DNA from 4 places in the Mycoplana sp. ABR4_002 genome. Region 2 is predicted to be linked to each of the others. Evidence: predicted binding sites of a transcription regulator. Region 2 holds the regulator's gene; each other region holds the start of a gene.
What was found. Region 2 encodes PhoB, which activates phosphate uptake and scavenging genes when phosphate is short. Its sites were predicted from a motif close to TGTCATNNANCTGTCAT; they were not measured.
Positions count from the first base shown of each region.

Region 1: a site for PhoB is predicted at 1,471-1,487, ahead of ACXAGF_RS11065 (UDP-2,3-diacylglucosamine diphosphatase). Genes of this name have one in related genera too.
Region 3: a site for PhoB is predicted at 3,770-3,786, ahead of ACXAGF_RS11105 (LTA synthase family protein). Genes of this name have one in related genera too.
Region 4: a site for PhoB is predicted at 4,924-4,940, ahead of ACXAGF_RS12315 (BtaA family protein). Genes of this name have one in related genera too.

Region 1 is NZ_JBSWVO010000001.1:2,285,611-2,291,523, forward strand. It holds gene dgcA (N-acetyl-D-Glu racemase DgcA) at 1-541, shown strand, start outside; gene ACXAGF_RS11065 (UDP-2,3-diacylglucosamine diphosphatase) at 565-1,398, opposite strand; gene ACXAGF_RS11070 (NADP-dependent malic enzyme) at 1,644-3,956, shown strand; gene ACXAGF_RS11075 (phytanoyl-CoA dioxygenase family protein) at 4,099-5,163, opposite strand; gene ACXAGF_RS11080 (DUF2865 domain-containing protein) at 5,429-5,913, shown strand, end outside.
Region 2 is NZ_JBSWVO010000001.1:414,666-420,578, forward strand. It holds gene pstC (phosphate ABC transporter permease subunit PstC) at 36-1,403, shown strand; gene pstA (phosphate ABC transporter permease PstA) at 1,403-2,692, shown strand; gene pstB (phosphate ABC transporter ATP-binding protein PstB) at 2,706-3,524, shown strand; gene phoU (phosphate signaling complex protein PhoU) at 3,577-4,290, shown strand; gene phoB (phosphate regulon transcriptional regulator PhoB) at 4,318-5,001, shown strand; gene ACXAGF_RS02045 (GcrA family cell cycle regulator) at 5,105-5,623, opposite strand.
Region 3 is NZ_JBSWVO010000001.1:2,293,788-2,299,700, forward strand. It holds gene ACXAGF_RS11090 (diguanylate cyclase domain-containing protein) at 1-876, opposite strand, end outside; gene ACXAGF_RS11095 (TolB family protein) at 1,044-1,868, opposite strand; gene ACXAGF_RS11100 (NAD+ synthase) at 1,882-3,558, opposite strand; gene ACXAGF_RS11105 (LTA synthase family protein) at 3,900-5,750, shown strand; gene ACXAGF_RS11110 (glycoside hydrolase family 43 protein) at 5,803-5,913, opposite strand, start outside.
Region 4 is NZ_JBSWVO010000001.1:2,556,142-2,562,054, reverse strand. It holds gene ACXAGF_RS12335 (lytic murein transglycosylase) at 1-1,041, opposite strand, end outside; gene ACXAGF_RS12330 (glycoside hydrolase family 25 protein) at 1,209-1,985, opposite strand; gene ACXAGF_RS12325 (outer membrane protein) at 2,154-2,813, opposite strand; gene ACXAGF_RS12320 (class I SAM-dependent methyltransferase) at 2,953-3,630, opposite strand; gene ACXAGF_RS12315 (BtaA family protein) at 3,627-4,877, opposite strand; gene ACXAGF_RS12310 (serine hydrolase domain-containing protein) at 5,073-5,913, shown strand, end outside.

The DNA.
Region 1 (5,913 bases), 1.9 Mb from region 2:
AGTCAAGGTCGGCACCGCCGACGACGCCGAACGGATCCGGGCGGTCCGCGCCGCCGCGCCGACGTCGCGGATCATCCTCGACGCCAACGAGGGCTGGAGCGGCGAAAACCTTGCGTATCATCTCGCCGTGTGTGCCGAGGCCGGGATCGACCTGGTGGAACAGCCGCTTGCGGCCGGACGGGACGAGGCATTGCGGCAGGTGCAGCGGAAAGTGCTTGTCTGCGCCGACGAAAGCGTCCACCTGGCCGCCGACCTTGCCGCGCTCGCCGACCGCTATGACGCCATCAACATCAAGCTCGACAAGGCCGGCGGCCTGACCGAAGCGCTGGAGCTGCGCCGCGAGGCTGTGCGCCTCGGCTTGCGGGTGATGGTGGGCTGCATGGTCGGCTCGTCGCTGGCGATGGCGCCCGCGGTCCTGCTCGCGCAAGGGGCCGATTTCGTCGATCTCGACGGACCGCTGCTGCTGGCGCGCGATCGCGAGCCCGTGCTGCGCTACACCGATTCGCTCGTTTATCCGCCAGAGACGCGCCTCTGGGGCTGAGCCCCCAACACCCCGACCTGCCGTCAGGCGGCTTCGTGGGCCGCGACCATGGTCGCATGGCCGAGCGAGAGCGACACCGGCGCGGGAGGCCGTGCCGCCGGCAGCTGCCAGGCAATCAGCTCCATGCTGCCGTCGAAGTGCTCGGCAACGGCTGTGCAACTCTCCACCCAGTCCCCGGTGTTGATGTAGCGGATGCCGTCGATGTCCTCGATCACGGCGTGGTGGATGTGGCCACAGATGACACCGTCGGCGTTATGCCTGCGTGCTTCTTCCGCAACCACCTGCTGGAAGGCACCGATGAAATTGACGGCGTGCTTCACCTGCAGCTTCGCCCAGGCCGAGAACGACCAGTAGGGCAGGCCCAGGCGCCGGCGGACGGCTGCAAGCGCGACGTTGACGGCAATGGCTGCATCATAGGCCCAGTCGCCGAGATAGGCGAGCAGACGGGCATTGCGCACGACGACGTCGAACTCGTCGCCGTGCAGGACCAGATAGCGCTTGCCGTCCGCCGCGACGTGGGTGATCTGCTCGGCGACCTCGATGCCGCCGAAGTGGATGCCGGGAAAGTCGCGCAGAAACTCGTCGTGATTGCCGGGGATGTAGATGATCCGCGTCCCCTTGCGCGCCTTGCGCAGCAGCTTCTGCACCACGTCGTTGCAGCCTTGCGGCCAGTACCAGCTGCGCTTCAGCCTCCAGCCGTCGACGATGTCGCCGACGAGCACGATTGTCTCGGCTTCGTGCCAACGCAGGAAGTCGAGCAGGAAGTCGGCCTTCGCCGCCCGAGAGCCGAGATGCACGTCGGACAGGAACAGGGTCCGCACGCGTCGAACCTCCGGTGTCGAGTCGTTGACGTCCATTTTCCTGCGCTCCGTCGCTGCCGTCACCGTCGCGGACAGGCGTCCGCCCCGCCAAGCTGAAACCAGACTCGTGTATCAGGAGAATGACAGCCGCCCCGTCCGTCGGCACCCGCCACTGTTACGAACAGGAGGTATGGCTTGCACGCACGGGAAATTGCGGCTTTATGGCAACGGCCAAGCTTCACGGCGCGTCGCATCCGTGCCAGAAGCGGCGGCACGACGCGTTGAACTCGGGCAGGAAGCACATGACCACTGGCGATAAATCGAAGACGAAACCCACGCCCGCGAGCGGCGACATCGACCAGCAGGCGCTGTTCTTCCACCGTCATCCGCGACCGGGAAAGCTCGAGATCCAGCCGACCAAGCCGCTCGGCAACCAGCGTGACCTCGCGCTGGCCTACTCGCCCGGCGTCGCCGCTCCGTGCCTTGCGATCCGCGACAACCCCGAGACCGCGGCCGACTACACCGCGCGCGCAAACCTCGTGGCGGTCATCTCGAACGGCACCGCCGTGCTCGGACTCGGCAATATCGGCCCGCTTGCCTCCAAGCCCGTGATGGAGGGCAAGGCGGTCCTGTTCAAGAAGTTCGCCGGCATCGACGTCTTCGACATCGAGGTCGACGCGGCCGCCGTCGACGAGATGGTCAATGTCATCTCGGCGCTCGAGCCCACCTTCGGGGGCATCAACCTCGAGGACATCAAGGCGCCGGAGTGCTTCGAGGTCGAGCGCCGCCTGCGTGAGAAGATGAACATACCGGTCTTCCACGACGACCAGCACGGGACAGCGATCATCGTCGCCGCCGCGGTACTGAACGGCCTGGAACTCGCCGGAAAAAACATCGCGGAGGCCAAGATCGTCGCCTCCGGCGCCGGCGCGGCTGCACTGGCCTGCCTCAATCTGCTCGTCACGCTTGGCGCCCGGCGCGAGAACATCTGGGTCCACGACATCGAAGGTCTCGTCTACAAGGGCCGCGAGGCACTGATGGACCAGTGGAAGTCCGTCTATGCGCAGGAGACCGACAAGCGCGAGCTGGCCCAGACGATCGATGGGGCCGATGTGTTCCTCGGCCTGTCCGCCGCCGGCGTGCTGAAGCCGGAACTGCTCGCCCGCATGGGCGACAAGCCGCTGATCATGGCGCTGGCGAACCCGACGCCGGAGATCATGCCGGAGGAGGCGCGCGCCGCGCGGCCCGACGCGATGATCTGTACCGGTCGGTCCGACTTTCCCAACCAGGTCAACAACGTACTCTGCTTTCCCTACATCTTCCGTGGCGCGCTCGATTGCGGCGCCCGGACGATCAACGAGGAGATGAAGATGGCGGCGGTCCGCGCGATCGCCGCCCTCGCCCGCGAGGAGGTCTCCGACGTCGCCGCGCGCGCCTATTCCGGCGAGACACCCGTGTTCGGCCCGAACTACCTGATCCCCTCGCCCTTCGATCCGCGCCTGATCCTGCGCATCGCCCCGGCGGTCGCGCAAGCGGCGGCCGACAGCGGCGTCGCCACCCGGCCGATCGCCGATCACGACGCCTATCTCGACCTGCTCAACCGCTTCGTCTGGCGCTCCGGCTTCGTCATGAAGCCGATCTTTGCCGCCGCCCGGAAGGCGGAGAAGAAGCGCGTGATCTTCGCCGAGGGCGAGGACGAGCGCGTGTTGCGGGCCGCGCAGGTTCTGCTGGAGGAAAGCATCGCCCTGCCGATCCTGATCGGCCGCCCGCAGATCATCGAGACCCGGCTCAAGCGCTACGGCTTGCGCATTCGTCCTTCCGTCGATTTCGAGGTCGTCAACCCGGAAGACGATCCGCGCTACCGTGACTATGTCGACGACTATTTCAAGCTGGTCGGCCGGCAGGGCGTGATCCCGGAGGCCGCACGCACGATCGTGCGCACGAACCAGACGGTGATCGGCGCACTCGCGGTTCGCCGTGGCGAGGCGGACGCGCTGATCTGCGGCGTCGAGGGGCGCTATGCCAAGCACCTGCGCGACGTCAGACAGATCATCGGCCTGCGCGAAGGCGTGACGGACTTCTCCGCGCTCAGCCTGCTGATCTCGCAGCGCGGCGCGACCTTCTTCACCGACACCTATGTGAGCATCGACCCGACCGCCGAGGAAGTGGCCCAGACGACGGTGATGGCCGCCAGGGAAATCCGCCGGTTCGGCATCGTTCCGCGCGCGGCGCTGGTGTCGCACTCCAATTTCGGCTCGCGCGATTCCGTCAGCGCCTTCAAGATGCGCGCGGCAATGGCGCTGGTGCGGCAAATGGCACCGGAGCTCGAGGCCGACGGCGAGATGCACGGCGATTCGGCGATTTCCGAGGCCCTGCGCCAGCGCGTCATGCCGAGCAGCACGCTGACCGGCGAGGCCAACCTCCTGGTGTTTCCGAATCTCGATGCGGCCAACATCACCCTCGGCGTGCTGAAGACCATGACCGACGGCCTGCATGTCGGCCCGATCCTGCTCGGCGCCGCCATGCCCGCCCACATCCTCTCGCCATCGGTGACCTCACGCGGCGTCGTCAACATGGCGGCCCTGGCGGTGGTGGAGGCGTCCTCCCCCGCGTGAGCGGATCCGACGATCAGGGAGCGGCGGGCACCTAGCCGGCCGCCGGTTCCCGGCTCCGGACTGTCGGCCCGTCCCGCTTTTCCACCGTCACCGATGGGGCACAGGTCTTTGGCGCCGATGGCGCGCCCGGCGCCGGTCCGCCCTAAGCCTTCGGCTTCTTCAGCCGCTTCGACCATTCCAGCGCCTTGCCGGGACCGGCGGGCGCCCAGGGCGAACCCTTCAGGCCGAGCCGGCCGCGCAGCCGCATGGCGCCGATCACGAGCCGGTTGACCCGGGACCTGATGACGGACAGCGAGGCGATGTGCAGGCCGGTAACCGGCAGGAACGGGTTTCGGCGCAGCGAGCCATAGATCTCCACCCGCGTCGTCGACTTGTAGCTCGGGCAGCGCGCGTGGAATCCGTGGGTATCGGCGACGATCAGCGTGTTCGCCTTGACCACCATCCGCACCGGCTGGCCGTAGCCGAGCGCGGCAAGTTCGTCCGGCATGATGCGCAGGGAGCCGCGCGCCGAATACTTGTTCTCGAGGGTGTCGGCGTTCTCGCTGATGCGCTTTTCCCAGGCCATGCGTTGCGGCGTGATCTTGTGCGAACCTGGCACGTAGGAAAACGGACCGTCCTCCTCGCCGACATCCTTCAGGAACAGCCAGGCCTTGGCCGTCGGCTGGAAGGTATCGCTGTGCAGGGCCGTCTGCGGATCGGAGGCAGCCTCCTTCGACGGCGTCGACGGCAGCGCCATCACCACCTGCACCACGAGCAGCGGCTGGCCGTCATGCGAGGAGACATAGCGCAGAAGGTTCGACATCCGCGGATCGTTGCGGGCGGCCTTGAAGCCCGGCAGGCGTTCCAGGTCGCTGTCGTCGATCAGCGCCCGGCGCGTGACCGTCGTGCCCTGCAGCATGTCGTAGCGGTCGAAATCGGCGTTCTCCAGTTCGGCCGTCACCTGCGCGAACACCTCGGGCGGCAGAAAGTTCTCGATCTTGACGAAGCCGTTCTGCTCGTATTCGCGTCGTTGCTCGGCCGTGACCCGGTGCGCCAGCGACTTGCGCCGCCAGTCGGCCATGTCCATCGCCAGGCCGACGCGCTTGGCATGCAGGCCCATCCGGTTCAGCGTCTTGCTGCCGATGATCGGATTGTCCGCAAAGGACTTGGCGCCGGACGCCAGCTGGAGGGCATAGAACGGGCTCAGCAGAACGGAGGAAAGGCGCATAAAGGACCTGTGGCTGTGGATGGGACCGGACCGGTCCGACCGGGATTGACTGGCCCGCTTGACTGGCCCGAACGCCGGCCGGTGGACGCACTTTGCTACACCAAGGGCCGGGCGATATCAATTCCGGCGACTCGTGCCGGTCTGGTCGGCCGTTAGCGCAAACCTCGGCATTGCCGATATTAATCACTTTCGTGGGCAGTTCGTTGCACCCGCGCGCCGGGGCCGTATGATGGCGGTGCATCCTGCGAGTCTGACCGGAGCCACCATGGCCCCCCTGAGCATGTACCGATCGATGGTTCTGGCGGCTGCCGCAATTGCCTGCGCGGTGGCCTTGCCGGCACGGGCGAGCGACACCTGCATCGATCTGCGCGCGCAGCTTGCCAGCCTGCCCCCGGTCGCGGACCGAAGCAGCGAGACGCGCCGGTATTCCAACGAGATCTCGCAGCGCAATCTGCAGCTGCGAAAGGCCAGGGCCGACCTCCGCCGGCTCGGCTGCAGCAACGGCAGCGTCAAAATCTATGGCGGTGCGAATGCCGACGAGTGCGCCGCCGTCGAGGGGACCACCGCCGAGATCGAGCGCAGCCTGCAGGCTCTGGAACAACGGCGCAATGCGATCGCCCATGCCGGCGACCGCACCGCCCGCGCGACCCTGCTGGCCGACCTCGAACTGTACGGCTGCAACGAGACCATCGCCAACGGCCGGCCGGCGGAGGAGCAACTGGCCTACGATTCGCCAGTGACCATGCCGGA
Region 2 (5,913 bases):
GCGGGCGGCTCCCTCATTTCCGAGGAACGGATGTCATGACCGGCACATTGGTTTTGTTGATTGTCGCGTTGTCGATCGTGACGGCGCTCTTTGCCACCCGCAAGGCAGGTTTTGCCGGCGCATCCGCCGGAAAAGTCCATTCCCGCCCCATCTATCATGGTTTGAATACGGCGATCTGGGCAGGCGTGCCGGCGCTTCTGATCGTGCTGGTCTGGCTGTTCTGCCAGGGAACCGTCATCGATCGCATGGTGCTGAGCACGATGCCGTCCGCAGAAACGGCGACCGCGTCCGAGCAGGCTCTGATGATGAGCGAGGTTCGCCAGAACGCCGCCGGTCGCTCGTTCAGGGAGCCGACCGAAGAGATCAAGACCGCAGCCGCCGCCTACAACGCGCTAAAGGCCACGGCAAACATGGCGATGGTCGCCGTGGCCGCAGCCGCCGCCATTGCCGGGGCGGTGCTTGGCCTGCGGGTCGTTCGGCCGCGCTTCCGGGCCCGCCATTCGGTCGAGCGCGCGATCACGATCTTCATGCTCTTCTCCTCGCTCGTCGCCATCATCACGACCGGTGGCATCGTGGCCTCGCTGATTTTCGAGGCCGGGCAGTTCTTCCTGCGCGTGCCGGTGCAGGAGTTTCTGTTCGGTCTGCGCTGGGAACCGCAGATCGCCATGCGCGCCGACCAGGTCGCCGGGCAGGGCGCGTTCGGTGTCATTCCGGTCATCTTCGGTACCGTCATGATTTCGGCTATCGCGATGATCGTCGCCGTGCCCATCGGCATCCTCTCGGCCGTCTATCTCACCGAGTTCTCGCATCCGCGCTTTCGTGCCGTCGTCAAGCCGCTGCTGGAGATTCTCGCCGGCGTCCCGACGGTCGTCTATGGCTTCTTCGCCGTGCTGACGGTCGCCCCGGCGATCCGCAGCTTCGGCGCCGGCATCGGGCTTGAAGCCTCCCCCAACAGCTCGCTCGCCGCGGGTCTGGTGATGGGGATCATGATCATCCCGCTCATCTCCTCCCTTTCGGACGATGCCCTTGCCGCCGTTCCCCGCGCAATGCGCGACGGATCGTTTGCGCTGGGATCGACCCGGAGCGAGACCATCCGCAAGGTGCTGATCCCGGCGGCGCTGCCGGGCATCGTCGGCGGCGTGCTGCTGGCCCTGAGCCGCGCCATCGGCGAGACGATGATCGTCGTCATGGCCGCGGGCCTGATCGCGAAGATGACGATCAACCCCTTCGATGCCGTGACCACGGTCACCGTTCAGATCGTGACGCTGCTGACGGGTGACGCCGAATTCGACAACCCCAAGACGCTCGCCGCCTTCGCGCTCGGTTTGGTGCTCTTCATCATGACGCTCATTCTGAACATCATCGCGCTTCGCACGGTGCGCAAATATCGGGAGAAATACTGATGGATGCTACCAGCGAAACGCCCATCAAGCAGATCGACTGGCATTCCAAGGAAATGGTGGCGCGGCGCAAGGCGCGCTACGCTTCGGAGGCCCGGCTCAAGTTCTACGGGGTTGCGGCGATCGTGTTCGCACTCGGCTTCCTGGTGTTCCTGATCGGTTCGATAACCTATACCGGCTACTCCGCCTTCACCCAGACCATGGTGAAGGTAGAGATCGACCTGAGCTCGGCGGAGGTGGACAGGACCGACCTGATGGGCGCCGACTGGCGCGGCATCTTCCGCCAGGCGATGCGCGCGGAGGCCGGCGACCTCTCTCGCCGCGAGGAGCGGGACTATTTCGGCCTGTTCACCGATCAGTCGCCCTACATCGTGCGCGACGCCGTCATCGCCGACCCTGACCGACTGACCGGGCGGCACAGCTATCTGGTGCCGATGTCGGACCCGGCGGACCAGCTCGCCAAGGGGCAGATCAGCCGCGACACGCCGGAGAGCCAGCGCCGGATGAACGACAAGCAGATCGAACTGTTCGACAAGCTGTCGGCCGAGGGGCTGATCTCCCGCCCCTTCAACTGGGGTCTGTTCTTCAACCCGGACAGCCGCTTCCCGGAACTTGCCGGCCTCGCCGGCGCGATCTCGGGTTCGTTCTGGACGCTCCTCGTCACGCTTGTGATCTCGCTGCCGATCGGCATTGCGGCGGCGATCTATCTCGAGGAGTTTGCGCCAAAGAACCGCATAACCGACCTGATCGAGGTCAACATCAACAATCTGGCGGCGGTGCCGTCGATCATCTTCGGCCTTCTCGGCCTGGCGGTGTTCCTCGGCTGGTTCGGCATGCCGCGCTCGGCCCCGTTGGTCGGCGGTCTGGTGCTGTCGCTGATGACGCTGCCGACGCTGATCATCACGACGCGCAATTCGCTGAAGTCGGTGCCGTCGTCCATCCGCGAGGCGGCGCTCGGCATCGGTGCCTCCAAGCACGAGGCAATCTTCCACCATATTCTGCCGCTTGCCATGCCGGCCGTCATGACTGGAACGATCATCTCGCTGGCGCGTGCCCTCGGAGAGACGGCCCCGCTGCTGCTGATCGGCATGAACGCCTTCATCACCTCGGAGCCCGGCGGCGTCATGGATGCGGCCACCGCCCTGCCGACGCAGATCTACATCTGGGCCGACAGCCCCGAGCGTGGCTTTGTCGCACGGACCTCCGCAGCGATCCTGGTGCTGCTGGGCTTCCTGATCGTCATGAACGGCATTGCCATCTATTTGCGTCAGCGCTTCGAGCGCCGCTGGTAAAGGAGACACTTCAATGAATATGCTTACCGACATTGAAGTCGAAGAGAAGATTGGCAAATCCATGAGCAACGAGTCGCAGTACAAGATGGTCGGCAAGGACGTCTCGGTCTACTACGGCGAGAAGCGTGCGCTTTTCGACGTGAACCTGAACATCCGCGAGAATACCGTCACGGCGCTGATCGGCCCCTCCGGCTGCGGCAAGTCCACCTTCCTGCGCACGCTGAACCGGATGAACGACACCATCGACGGCTGCAGCGTCACCGGCAACATCACGCTTGATGGCGACGACATCTACGACCCGACGATCGACGTGGTCGAGTTGCGTGCCCGCGTCGGCATGGTGTTCCAGAAGCCCAACCCGTTCCCGAAGTCGATCTACGAGAATGTCGCCTACGGCCCCCGCATCCATGGCCTGGCGAGGTCGAAGGCCGATCTCGACCAGATCGTCGAGCGGAGCCTGCAGAAGGCCGGCCTGTGGAGCGAGGTCAAGGATCGTCTGCACGAGCCGGGCACCGGCCTTTCGGGCGGTCAGCAGCAGCGGCTGTGTATTGCGCGCGCCGTGGCGGTCAGCCCGGAAGTCATCCTCATGGACGAGCCGTGCTCGGCGCTCGACCCGATCGCGACCGCCAAGGTCGAGGAACTGATCCATGAACTGCGGACAAATTTCACCATTGTCATCGTCACGCACTCGATGCAGCAGGCCGCCCGCGTCTCGCAACGCACGGCCATGTTCCACCTCGGCAATCTCGTCGAGGAGAACGACACCGACAAGATGTTCACCAATCCGGACGACCAGCGCACGCAGGACTACATCATGGGCCGCTTCGGCTGATGCGGTCCTGATATCCGGCTGAGATCTGCGCTGCGCGCTTGAGGAAAAGACCATGTCATCGACCCACATCGTTTCGATCTATGATGAAGAACTGAAATACCTGACCCGCCGCATTTCGGAGATGGGTGGCACGGCCGAGCAAATGTTGGGCGATTCCGTGCGCGCGCTGGTCAATTCGGATGTCGGGCTGGCCCAGAAGGTCATTTCCGAGGATGTCGTGCTCGACACCGCCGAACGGCAGATCAACGAAAAGGCGATCGTGACGATCGCGAAGCGCCAGCCGGTTGCGGCGGACCTGCGTGAAATCATGGGCGCGATCCGCATCGCCGCCGAACTGGAACGGGTCGGCGATCTCGGCAAGAACACCGCCAAGCGTGTGATCGCCGTCCAGAGTTCCGGCGTGCCGCGCACGTTCGCCCGCGGCCTGGAGCATCTGGCCGAGCTGGCGCTGACCCAGCTGAAGGAGGTTCTGGACGTCTACGCCTCGCGCAACGTCGAGAAGGCCAAGGAAATCCGCGAGCGCGACGACGAGATCGACGCGATCTACACCTCGCTGTTCCGCGAGTTGCTGACCTACATGATGGAAGATCCGCGCAACATCACGCCGTGCACGCATCTGCTGTTCTGCGCCAAGAACATCGAGCGTATCGGCGACCACGCCACCAACATCGCCGAGACGATCTTTTACATGGCGACGGGCGCGCCGCCGGAGGGCGAACGCCCGAAGGATGACCACACCACGTCGGTCGGTGCGGTCAAGGAGTAGTGTGCGCTTAGGACTTCAGGAGTTCTCATGGTTCCCAAGATTACCGTGGTCGAAGACGAGGAGGCGCTCAGTGTCCTCCTGCGCTACAACCTCGAGGCCGAGGGCTTCGAGGTGGACACGATCCTGCGCGGTGACGAGGCGGAGATCCGCCTGCAGGAGCGCCAGCCGGACCTGCTCATCCTCGACTGGATGCTGCCCGGCGTATCCGGCATCGAACTGTGTCGCCGCCTGCGCCAGCGCACCGAAACCGAACGCCTGCCGATCATCATGCTGACGGCGCGCGGCGAGGAGAGCGAGCGGGTGCGGGGTCTTGCGACCGGCGCCGACGACTACGTGGTCAAGCCGTTCTCGACGCCGGAACTGATGGCGCGGGTCAAGGCAATGCTGCGCCGCGCCCGACCGGAAGTCGTGGCGACCCTTCTGAAGTGCGGCGACATTGAACTTGACCGCGAGACGCATCGCGTCCATCGCCGCAGCCGCGAGGTGCGGCTTGGCCCGACCGAGTTCCGCCTGCTCGAATTCCTCATGTCCTCGCCAGGCCGGGTGTTCTCACGCTCGCAACTGCTCGACGGGGTCTGGGGCCACGACATCTATGTCGACGAGCGTACCGTCGACGTCCATGTCGGACGCCTGCGCAAGGCGCTGAATTTCTCCAACATGCACGACGTCATCCGCACGGTGCGCGGTGCGGGCTACTCGCTGGAAGCCTGACCGTCGCTTCGGCTGGAAACGAAAAACGGGCCGTGCGGCCCGTTCTCGAATTGTCGTCTGTCGCGTCCAGGAGACTGGCGAGTCCCTCAGCGTCCCGGGTCCTTCAGCGAGCCCGGCGCCGTTCGGCCGACGGCTGATAGGCCATGCGCTGGTGGTAGACGCAATAGGGTGAATTGTCCGGGGATTCGTTTCCGCAGAAGTGGAAGTCGTCCTTCAGCGGGTCGCCGTTCGGCCACTTGCAGGTCCGCTCCGTCAACTGGGTCAGTTCCAGGCGGCGCGACATCGGCACGACGACGTTGGTGTTGAACCGCGTGATCGGCTGTTCGTCGTAGTCGAAGGCGATCTCTTCCTTGACCACGGTTGCGCCGGCCGGACGTGCGACCGTGCGGGTCGCGACCCGCGGCGCGAAGCTCGCCGGGCGCGACGTGGAGGCGGGGCGCTTGGCACGGGTTGCGGTCGGCGTGCCGCCGGCCTTCGCCCGGCCGGGGAGGGCGAGGCGATGGACCTTGCCGATGACCGCGTTGCGGCTGACGCCGCCGAGCTGTGCTGCGATCTGGCTGGCGCTCAGTCCCTCGGACCAAAGCTTCTTGAGCTTTTCGACCCTCTCGTCTGTCCAGTTCATGTGATCGCCTCCGTTCCGGCTCCTGCAGGGAGAATCCTTCCCCGTGGCCCCGGATGGTTCCGGGGCGCAGAACGCCCTGATACTGTTGGTGACTAGGTCCGCCGCATGCAGTCTAGCAATTGATCTTTAACCTACTGACAGGGTGACTCCGTGACAAGAGTCGCCGGAATCCGGCCGAATCGATTTTCCAGTTTTCCCCAACTTGCTCGTGCGGTGTGACTCGCTTGCGACACTTCGGCCGAGCATTTCGAATCCTGACGTTGCGGTAGATTAAGGCGGATTGACATGGC
Region 3 (5,913 bases), 1.9 Mb from region 2:
CAGCGCAGTGATCTGCGGCATCGCCATGGCCCACACGAACGAGCCCGGACGGTTGGGGCGCCAGGAAGCGACCATCGGATTGAACGCGTCGCCGCCGACGCCGGTCAGCAGCAGGTTGTCGTCGACGGTGGTGATCGGCGAAAAGCCGAGTTCCTTCAGTCCGAGCCGCTGTTCCGAGCCGGCCAGCATCTTCGCCGAGATCGGCTTGACGGTGACCATGAGCACCGGCGCCTTGCGCTCGTCCGGGATGAACAGCCGCTTCGGCACCACCGACTGTACGACGACGATGCTCATCGTTCCGTCGATCATCCGCATGCCGGTGACGTTGATCTGGTCCAGGGCCGGCGACAGAACGGTACCGCTCTCGCGGGGACCTCCCAGGAACCAGCCGTCGCGCGTGCGGCGCAGCGCCGCGTAGTAGGCCGCCTCCGCTCGCTTGGTCAGGTCGCTGATCCAGTACAGCAGCTTGTCGGCTTTCCTGGCCTCGACAACGTTGCCCTTGTGCACGGCCAGGATCGTGCTGGCCCCGGGCTTGGTGAACACCATCCACGAAAAGCCGAAGTCGCTCCACAGCCAGTCGCGCAGTTCCCGGCGGATGAACTCGTCGCTGAACGAGCCGTCGGCCAGTTCGTCGAAACTCTTGTCCCAGACCGACATGCCGCTCTGGTAGAGCACCACCTGCTCGATCTGGTGGCGGAACTCGTTCTTGACCAGAGTTTTCTCGGTGCTGGCGACAAACTCGTTGGCCTGCCGGACAGAGTAGTCGAGCACCATGAAGTTGGCGCAAGCGAACAGGGCGACGATCGCCACCGCCGCAAGACCGATCATGATCTTAACGCTGCCACGGCGCACGACCGCAGCCCCAGCACTCGCCATTTTCCCCTCATGCATGCCTTGGACCGACATGCCCCTCTTGTCGTTAACCCGGGAAAATAGCGAAAAAGAGGGAACTTTCCCTTAAGCGGCGTGGTATCCAATTACTTAAGATTGTTCTGGGCAGCGGTTATGCACGTCTTGATCCGACACGCCCGAGGACAGGACCGTCAGGCAGCCGGGACGTATCGAACGAAGGCGAATGCCCGGCCGTCGGGCGACCAGTTCGGCACGTTCATCGTCCCCTGCCCGCCAAACAGCTCGAACAGCACGCGGTCGTTGCCACCGTCGGCCTCCATCAGGCGCAGGCAGACATGACGGTCACGCGGATGGTCAAGCACGTCCCCGTCGTAGGACAGCACCAGCAGCCGCCTGCCATCGGGCGAGGGGTGCGGAAACCAGTCGTTCCAGGGGCTGTCGGTGATCCGCGTGACGTCGCGGCCGTCCGGCCGCACCCGCCAGATCTGCATGCGGCCGGTACGGCTGGAGTTGAAATAGATCCACCCGTCGCTTGACCAGTCCGGGCCGTCGTTGCGGCCCTCGCCGAACGTCAGCCGCCTCTCCTCCCCGCCGTCGGCCGAAATGGTATAGATGTCGAAGACGTCATCGCGAATGCCGCAGTAGCAGAGGCTGGTCCCGTCCGGAGACCAGCCGTGCCAGTAGGACGGCAGGTTGGGCGTGAGAAGCCGTGGCGCGCCACCTTCGGCCGGCAGGAGATAGATCGCGGACTTGCCGAATTCGGACTTGTCGGTGATCGCCAGAAGCCGGCCGTCCGGCGATGGTCCGTGGTCGTTGTTGCAGCGAACCGCAAACCCGGTGTCGATCGGCTCCGGCGGGCGACCATCGAGCGGCAGCCGGTACAGCCGCCCATCTCCGTTGACGATCAGCGCGGCGCCGTCGCGCGCAAAGTTCGGCGCCTCGACCAGGCGATCGGTCTGCCAGACGATACGCGTGCGTCCCGTCGTTACGTCGTGGATCTCGACCGAGCTGCGCATGGTCCTGCTCCGGTCAGCGGTCGCGGAACCGGTTGGTGATCGGATAGCGCCGGTCACGGCCGAAGTTCTTCTTCGTGATCTTCACGCCCGGCGCCGATTGCCGGCGCTTGTACTCGGCGATGTAGAGCAGGTGCTCGACCCGGTGCACAGTCGCCTCGTCGTGCCCCCGCGCGACGATCTCCTCCGTACCCATCTCGTTCTCCACCAGGCATTCCAGGATGTCGTCCAGCACCGGATAGGGCGGCAGAGAATCCTGGTCGGTCTGGTTCGGCCTGAGCTCGGCCGACGGCGCCTTGTCGATGATGTTGTGCGGGATCACCTCGCCCGACGGACCGAAAGCGCCGGGCGGCACGCAGCCGTTGCGCCATCGGGCCAGCGCGTAGACCTGCATCTTGTAGAGGTCCTTGATCGGATTGAAGCCGCCGTTCATGTCGCCGTAGAGCGTAGCGTAGCCGACCGACATCTCCGATTTGTTGCCGGTCGTCACCACCATCGAGCCGAACTTGTTGGAGATCGCCATCAGGATCGTTCCGCGCGTGCGGCTTTGCAGGTTCTCCTCGGTGATCCCCGGCTCGGTGCCCTCGAACATGTCGGACAGCGAGTCCAGGAAGCCCGCAACGGGCGCCTCGATCGGGACGATGTCGTAGCGGCAACCCAGCGCCTCGGCGCAGGCCGCGGCGTCGGTCAGCGATTCCTGCGAGGTGTAGCGATAGGGCAGCATCACGCAGCGCACCCGCTCCTCGCCGAGCGCATCGACAGCGATGGCCGCGCAGATCGCCGAGTCGATGCCGCCGGACAGGCCGAGCACGACGTTCTTGAAGCCGTTCTTGTTGACGTAGTCGCGGAAGCCGAGCACGCAGGCGCGGTAGTCCGCCTCCTCCCCTTCGGGAAGCTTGGACATCGGCCCGCCGTCACACCGCCAGCCGCCGTTTTCCCGGCGCCAGGTGACGAGCGCGACCGTCTCCTCGAACTGGCTCATCTGGAAGGCAACCGACTTGTCGGCGTTGAGGCCGAAGCTCGCGCCGTCGAAGACGAGTTCGTCCTGCCCGCCGAGCTGGTTGGCGTAGACGATCGGCAGGCCCGTTTCGATCACCTGCCGCATCGCCACCTGATGGCGGATGTCGATCTTGCCGCGGTGATAGGGCGAGCCGTTGGGCGACAGCAGCAACTCGGCGCCGCTCTCGGCCAGGGTCTCGCAGACCCCGAGGTCGCCCCAGATGTCCTCGCAGATCGGGATGCCGAGCCGGACGCCGCGGAAATTGACCGGCCCCGGCATCGCGCCCTGGTCGAACACGCGCTTCTCGTCGAACTCGCCGTAATTGGGCAGATCGACCTTGTCGCGTGTCGCGATGATCTTGCCGCCATCGAGCACGGCGACCGAGTTGTGCCGGCCGGTATCGCCAAGCCGTGGAAAGCCGATGATGACGCCGGGACCGCCGTCGGCGGTGTCGGCCGCCAGCGCCTCGACCGCGGCCTCGCACGCCTTCAGAAAGGCGGGCTTCAGCACCAGGTCCTCCGGCGGATAGCCGGAAATGAACAGTTCCGTCAGAAGCAGCAGATCCGCGCCCTGTACGCCCGCATCCGTCCGCGCCGCGCGCGCCTTGGCCAGGTTGCCGGCAACGTCCCCGACCGTCGGGTTGAGCTGCGCGACCGCGATGCGAAGCGTGGTCCGGTTGTTGGTATCGATCATCTCTGTCCTCGATCAGCCCGCGCGCCGGCGTCAGGCCAGCTCCGCAGCATGCTCTTTAGAGCATGGCGGCCGATTTGAAAACGAACGGCTTTCGTTTGTGCAGTCGACCGGCGCCACGATGAACGAGCCCCGCCCTGGCGTCTCCTGTCCGGCCGACGGCGCAACCAGGGACGACCTCAGGCGTTGCAAGAGCATTCATCCCCCATTCAAGATGACAGGGATATGACAACCATAATAAACTTTTGTGAAGCCTGGAGTAGAGTGTGCGCACTGTGAGTTCAGCCGTGGCCGTCACGGCCCGCAAGCAGACGCTTGGCGTCAAGACGAGCCGCCCCCTCTGGATGGCACGGGGGATGGAAGCCCTGCGCTCCGTCGGGCTGACGCTGCTGCTGGCGATCCTGACCGTTGCCGCTGTCGAACTCATCACCCGCAAGTCGCTTGCCGGCACCGCCACCTTCCTCACGACCCTTTCGCAGCCCGGCTGGACCACCTGCGCCCTGTTCGTGCTCGCCTTTCTCGCCCTCGACGCGCTGATCGGCCGCCAGCACAAGGCGGTGCTTGTGCTGGCCCCGCTCGCGCTCGTCATGGCCTTTATTTCCGTCCAGAAGCAGATCTTTCTCACCGACCCGCTCTACCCGACCGACCTGCTGTTCGGTCGGCAGATCATGGAACTGATGCCGGCGCTGGTTCGCGACCGGCCCGGGATGGCCGTCGCGGTCGGCCTCGGCACCGTGGGCGCCCTGGCGGCGCTCGTTTCCGCCTGGGTCTACGCCTGGAAGCGCTTCCGTCCCCTGTCCATGAAGGAGCGCGCGCTTCGGCTGGCGATCGCCGTGCCGATTCTGGCCGGCTTCGTCTCGATCATGGACTACAACCAGTTCTCCTGGCTTCGCGATCGGCTCCGGATCTTCCCGATCATGTGGGACCAGGCCGAAAACTACCGCCACAACGGCTTCGCGCTCGCCTTTGCGATCAACCTGCCGATGGCCAATGTCAGCGCGCCCGCGGGCTACATGAACGACGCGATCGATCGCATCTTCCAGGAGCCGCTGCCGGCCGGCACGAGTCATCGCTCCAAGCCGGACGTGATCGTGGTGATGAGCGAATCGCTCTGGGATCCGACGCGCCTGCCGGCGGTGAAGCTGACCCCGGACCCGATGCCGGTCATCCGCGCGAACACGACGGGCGCAATCTTCTCGCCCGAGTTCGGCGGCCTGACCGCGAACATCGAGTTCGAGGCGCTGACCGGCTTCTCCAACGCATTCCTGCCAACCGGCAGCATCCCCTACCAGCAGTACATCCGCAATCCGATTCCTTCGCTGGCCACCTTCTTCCGCGGCGAGGGCTACACGGCACGCGCGATCCATCCCTTTGCCGGCTGGTTCTGGAACCGGACCTCCGTCTACAAGTCCTTCGGCTTCGAGACGTTCCGGACCCAGGAGACCATGCCGGCGATGCCCAAGCGCGGCATCTTCGCTTCCGACGAGGCGCTGATGAAGGAACTGATCCAGCAGGCCGACGCGCAGCAGGACCCGTTCTTCTTCTTCACGGTCACGCTTCAGGGCCATGGTCCTTACGAGCCGAACCGCTACGCCAGGAACACGATCGGCGTCGAGGGCAACCTGCCGCTGGCCGAACGACAGGCGCTGGCTACCTATGCCCAGGGCATCAAGGAGGCCGACGACAGCCTGAAGATGCTGATGGACTGGGCGCGCGACCGCGACCGCGAGACGATCATCGTGGTGTTCGGCGACCACCTGCCGCCGCTCAACAAGGTCTACACCGCGACCGGCTACATGAAGCAGGTCACTGCGACGCGGCGCGCACCGGTGGAGCAGATGCGGGCCGAGCACGAGACACCGCTTGTGATCTGGTCCAACAAGACCGGCGCAAAGGAAGGCCTCGGCACCATCAGCCCGGCGCTTCTGCCCTACCATATCCTCAAGGAGGCCGGGTATGAGCACCCCTACTACACCGGTTTCCTGGGCCGCGTTCAGGAGCGCTTTGAGGTCGTCGATCGCTACCAGCTGATCCGCCAGGACGGCCGCGCCACCGCCGACTGGTCGCGCCAGAAGGACATCGATCCGGTCATCCGCGACTATCGTTTCCTGCAGCACGACATCATGTTCGGCAAGCGCCACGGCCAGCAGCGCTTCTTCCCCTCGCACGCGGACGTCGTCGGCCCGGCGTCCTGACGGCCGGGCGAAGCTTGATCGGTCCCCCGGTTCCCGCGCGACCGGGGTTTGCTCAGGACGCTGCCCGGTAGAGGAAACGGCCGAAGTCGGCCGTCCTGCCCTGACCCGAGGTGTCAAAGGCGAACAGCCCGGCGAAGGCGCCGGTAAAGGAGCCGTGCTCGCC
Region 4 (5,913 bases), 2.1 Mb from region 2:
TTCCGACAGCCTGGTCTGTAGGGCCTTCATGCTGCTGTCGTCGAGGCCCTGCTCGGGCTGGCCCTTCTGGTAGGGCGGGGCGCCGCCGAGGCGGGTGGCGAAATAGGCCGCCGAGGTCGTATAGATGAACGACTGGTTCCACTCGAGATAGATGTTGAAGTTCGGGTAGGTGATGAAGGCTGGGCCCTTGCGGCCCTGCGGCATCACCAGCGACGAGGCAAGATCGGCAAAGCGGGTGTCGCCGTCGCGCGGCGTCACGCCGAGCGCGAACCAGTCACCCGCGGTCATGCCGGCCTGCAGGCCGGTCTTCTCCCAGGGCAGATCATCCGGCAGAGACACTTCCTGGATCCACGGCTGTCCCTTGGTGAAGCCGAGGTGCTGGATGAACTTCGCCGCCGTCAGGATGGCGTCCGGCGCACTCTGCTTGACATCGACATGGCCGTCGCCATCGCCGTCGACGCCAAAGGCGATGATGTCCTCCGGCAGCATCTGCACCTGGCCGATTTCGCCGGCCCAGGCTCCGGTCGTGGTGGCCGGGGCGAGGTCGCCGTGCTGGACCATTTCGATCGCCGCGATCAGTTGCGGGCGGAACAGCTCCGGCCGACGGCAGTCGTGCGCGAGCGTCACGAGCGCATTGCGGGTGTTGAAGTCGCCCTGCACCGCGCCGAAGTCGGTCTCCATCGCCCAGAAGGCGGCGATCACCGGACCCGGCACGCCGAATTCATGCTCGGCGCGGGCAAACACGTCCGACAGCTGCTGCAGCTTCTTGCGGCCGATGTCGAGGCGCGACTGGCTGACGGTTCGCTGCGAGAATTCCAGGAAGGTCTGGCGGAAAACGCCCTGGGCGCGGTCGCGCGAGAGCACCTTCTGGTCGATTGCCGCCCCGGCCAGGGTCCGGTCCGCGGCCTCCGCCGACAGCCCCTTCCCGGTCGCCTCCGTCTTCACGCCCTGCAGGAAGGAGGCGAAGTCGCCGCCGCAGGCTGCCTTGGCAGCGCTGTCGGCCGTTTGCGCGATCGCGGTGCCGGAGAGAAGCAGCACCATCAGGGCGCCGATCGGCAGAAGTCTCGGTTGCATTGGGGGTCCTTTCATTCGGTTGCCTCCGATTCTCAGATTAATGTGACGGAAGCAAGAAGGAAGCGCGCGGTGGCGCGTCGAAGGCAGATCAAATCTTTCGTGATATCGCCCGGTTCGGCCAGCGGTTGCCGACTCTACTGCGAGACCTTTGCAAGCCAGCTGTCCCAGTTCTTGCGCGAGCCGGCATAGACGTTGATGTCCGTGTCGCCCTTGATGCCGGGTACGATCCCGGTGCTGGTATACTGCCAGAACGACCATTTGCGGCCGTAGACGTTCTCCGGATGGTCGGCGACCGACCGCAGCCAGAGGTGATACTTGTCGAAGTATCCGACCATGTTGTCGCGATGGAAGTCGACGGTCGTGTAGATGATCGGACGCTTGCCGTAGTGCCTTTCGATCCGGTCGAGGAAGCGCTGCAGCTCGGCCCGCACGACTTGCGGCGGCGGCCGCTTCTTGCAGGTCGGGGAGGCCGGGTTCCATTCGGCGTCCAGAACCGGCGGCAGCTGCACCGCGCTCTTCGGCACGTTGCGGATGAACCAGTCGGCCTGGTCGTCCGGCGTCGAGCAGAAATAGTAGAAGTGGTAGGGCGCGTGTGCGACCCCGGCGGCGCGCGCGCCCCGCCAGTAGCCGTCGAAACGGTCGTCGACACGATCCTTGCCCTCGGTCGCCTTCAGGAAGGCGAAGGACACGCCGGAACGCTTCACCGTCGGCCAGTCGATGTTGCCGTTCCACTTGGACACGTCGATTCCGTGTACCTGATGGTGATGCGGCGTACGGGCGCCGAAGTCCTGCGGGTCGTTGTCCTTGAAGAGCGGCCGTACCGTCGAGGTCGAGACGAGGTCGTAGTCGGTCGTCGAGCACGATGCCGTGAGCAGGGCCAGGGGCAGGAGAGCCAGAGTGAGCCGACGCATGGATGTCCCGGACGGTGGAGGTTGGCGGATACTGCCCGATGCGCGGGATTCGGTAAAGGGGCCCCACGCATCCGGCGTGAGGCCCCTTTGCAGGCAATTGTGGTGAAATTGCCGCCGAAGCGTGTTGATGGCCGTCCTTGAGGTCCGCCGGACGGCCATCTCCGCCGGTCAGAACTTCCAGCCGAGGCCGAACATCACCGAATTGCTGCTGAGATCGGTGTCGACGCCGAGAAGGTCCTTGCTGCCGTAGTCGGTGTAGCGATACTCGGCGCGGCCGACGAGGTTCTCCGTGAAGGCCTGCTCCAGACCTGCACCGATCGTCCAGCCGTTGAAGGTCCCGTCCTCGCTGTCGCCGGTATCACGGTCGGTCAGCTCCGCATTGGTGAAGGCATAGCCACCGGTTGCGTAGACCAGGGTGCGGTCGAAGGCGTAGCCGAGACGGGCGCGGAGCGATCCGCCCCATTTCGTCTCGAGCTCCATCGGAATGCCGCCGAGATCGAAGTTGTCGCTGTTCCAGTCATACTTGACGTCGCCTTCCAGGCCCATCACCCAGGGGCCGGTCTGGTAGTTGTAGCCGGCGTAGCCGCCGAGGGCCCAGCCATCGAGGCCGGGGCTGGCGGAAAAGCCGGCATCGGACGCATCGGCGTCGGTCCAGCCATAGCCGGTCGCGGCACCGACGTAGAAGCCGTTCCAGTCATAGATGCCCGATACTTCGGTCACCTCCAACGGCGCCTCCGGCGGTGCGGCGGGCGCGAGGTCGGCCGCGGAAGCGGACGTCGCGACTGTGGCCATCACGAAGGCAGCGGCGCCGAGATACAATGCTTTCATCGTTGTCTTCCTTATGCTTCGAACCATGCAGACGCAGCCCCAGGCGTCAGCAACGAGATACAACGCTCTCACGGCGCGAGAGGTCCCACAGAAAGACGCAGAAAATCGGGCAGGATGCTGCGCTGCGGCAAAAAGCCCGTCAGCCCGGCAATTTTGCAACGGCCAGCCAGGCGTAGCCGCCATAGGGCGTTTCGGTCGTCAGCCCGGCGCCGCGATCGTCCGCCGCGGCCTGCATCACCGCGAAAAGGTCTGCCCGCGGCGTCACGTGGAAACGTGCCAGCCAGGCCTGCAGCGGACCGCGCAGCAGCGGCAGGCGCTCCTGCTGGCCGAAATCGACGACATGCAGCGATCCGCCGGGATTGAGAGCGCTGAACGCGCAGGCGACGGCACCCTGCCAGACCGGAATCATCGACAGGGCATAGGAAATGACGATCCGGTCGAAACCGTTCGCACCGAAATCGCCGGCGGAAAAGTCCGTCGCGTCGGCGACGCGCAGCAGCGGGCGGGGTCCGGTCGCCCGGCCGAAGCGCTTTTCCGCCGTCTCGAGCATCGCCTTCGAGATGTCCAGGCCGTAAAGGCGTGCCCGCGGGTACAGGTGCGCCATGTGCTCGAGATTGCGCCCGGTGCCGCAGCCGACCTCCAGGACCGATTGTCCGTGATCGGCCGCAAGGCCCTTCAGCAGCCGGTCGCGCCCGAGGAGATAGTATTTGCGTGTCAGGTCGTAGACATGGCGCTGGTAGCGGTACTGCCGGTCCATCCGCTCGGCGTGGCCGACATCCAGCGGCATTCCCTCGTTCCCGCCGCCGCTCGGGCTCATCGCGCCTTCTTCCGGTAGATGTGGAAGCCGCCGTAGATCGCCGAGCGGTCGCGCTTGCCAAGCTCCGCCGATCGTGCCTGCTCGTACTGCCAGAGGTCGAGCAGCGCCGGCGACACCTTGCCGTCGAGGATGCTGCGCTCGGCGGCGGTCCGGAAGATGACGATCGCCCCCTCCGAAGCGGTGCGGGTGATCTCGGTCCACAGGGCGTTGATCTGCTTCTCGTTCATCCAGTCCTGCGCGTCGAGCAGCACGAAGCGGTCGACGGCGCCGGCCGGCCGCTTCGCCAGCAGTTCGGTGAAACTCGCGTGGTGGACGCTGACCCGGTCGGCATTGTCGCGGATGGCGCGGTAATGCTCGCTGCGCAGGTAGTCGGCCGGCCGGCCTTCCTGCTCCGTCGGATAGCGCCGGGCGAAGGCCTGCCAGGCGAAATAGTTGTTCCTGGAGGGGAAGTGGCAGGTGAGTTTTTCCAGGCGCTGCCTCAGCACCGGAGCGAGCGATTTACCGTCGCACAGGCTGGCCAGTTCGTCGAACTGCTGCGGCGGAATGCCGAGGCCGAACAGAGCCGCCTTGCGCGAGGTCATCCAGCGGATCAGCGGGCGCTCGAACAGCGGCGCGATGCGGGTGTCGAAGAAATGTCGCTGTTCGCGCAGCGAGCGAGCCTTGGCGAACTCGCGCGGATCGACACCGTGCAGCCGCGCCACGATGTGGCCGAGCAGGATGAACCGGCCGAGCAGGCCGGTCCGATAGATGTTCCGGTTGAAGACGTCGACGCGCCGGCGCCCGAGAAGACCGCGCCCGTTCCAGTAGTCGCGCGTTTCAGCATCGAGCACGGGCTCGATGAACATGTAGTAGGCCTCGCGATTGGTGTCGGTGTTGCTACCGCCGAGGAAGCGGGTGACGTCGGCGTGCGAGGGCAGGTTCTGGAAGGCGGCGAGCTTCAGCCGGTTCAGCGCCACATGGTGGGGGTTGAGATCGACGACGTCGATGCTTTCCGGTGCGCGCGAGAGATAGGCGAGCATGTTGCAGCCGCCCGAGCCGATGGTGACGATCCGGTGTCGCTCGTTCAGTTCCATCGCCTCGATGTCGACGGCCGGGTCCTCCCAGATCTGCGGATAGACGAGCCCGGTGAACAGCAGTCCGAAGAACCGCTCGGACAGGCCCGCGAGCGAAATCGCCCGGTGCTGCAGCAGTGCCGACTTCAGCTTCGCGTTGCGTCCGTATCCTGCATTCCTGGCCAGTTCACTCATGGCGCCTCTCGTCCTTTGCGTGTTCGGACGGGCATAGCGGCCGCGCGCTACAGTTTGATGACTGCGGCAGTGGACAGGGCTACACGGAAAAGCCGGCCGGCCTCAGGTCGAGCGCCGGATGAATCGCGGCGCGGGGAGGGGCCTTTTCATCCGCACGGAATCCTGATTGTCTGCGGCGCGAACAGGGAGAGACGGATGGCTCGATTTCGGCGTATGGCGACGAAGACGTTGCTCGGCATCGTCATTGTCCTTGCGATTGCCGGTGCCTGGCTGATCGCCCGGCCTCCAGACCTGCTCCGGGTCGGCTCCGCCTACGCTGCCAAGATCGTCTGCTCGAACGTGTTCATCGCCAACCGGGACCCCGACGTCGTTCTCGGCGAGGACGTGCAGGCACCGGGGCATCCGCTGCTGCGCCTGATGAGCCAGTCGGTGGATTTCTCCGAGAGAACCGTTACCGCGGCGCTGCTCGGCGTGTTCGCGCCCGGCTACGCCGCCTATCGCGACGGCTTCGGCTGCGCCGGGGTCCCCGATGGCGACTTCGTGACCGCCCGACAGGTCGTGGCGGAAGTGCCGCTGCCGGAGATCGCGCCGATGGCTGCGGACCGCCCCTGGCCGCAGGGCGAAGCGGGCAGCGAGGATCCGAGGCTGGCCGGTATTCTCGACGACCCTGACTTGCTCGGTCCGGGCATGCGGGCCGTGGCCGTGATCCACAATGGCCGCCTCGTCGGCGAGCGTTATGGCGATGGCTTCCGCGCCGACACGCCGCTGCTCGGTTGGTCGCTGACCAAGACGGTGAACGCGGCAATCGCCGGTCGGGTGATGCTGGAGGGGCGATTGTCGGAGCGGCAGGCCGGGCTCTTCCCGGAGTGGGGCGAGGACGCGCGGGCGAAGATCACCGTCGCCGACCTGCTCGCCATGCAGAGCGGACTTGCGTTCAACGAGGCCTATGGCGAGGTCACCGACGTGACGCGCATGCTGTTCCTCGAGCCCAACATGGCCCGTTACGCCGCCTCCTTTCCGCTGGCGGCCAACCCCG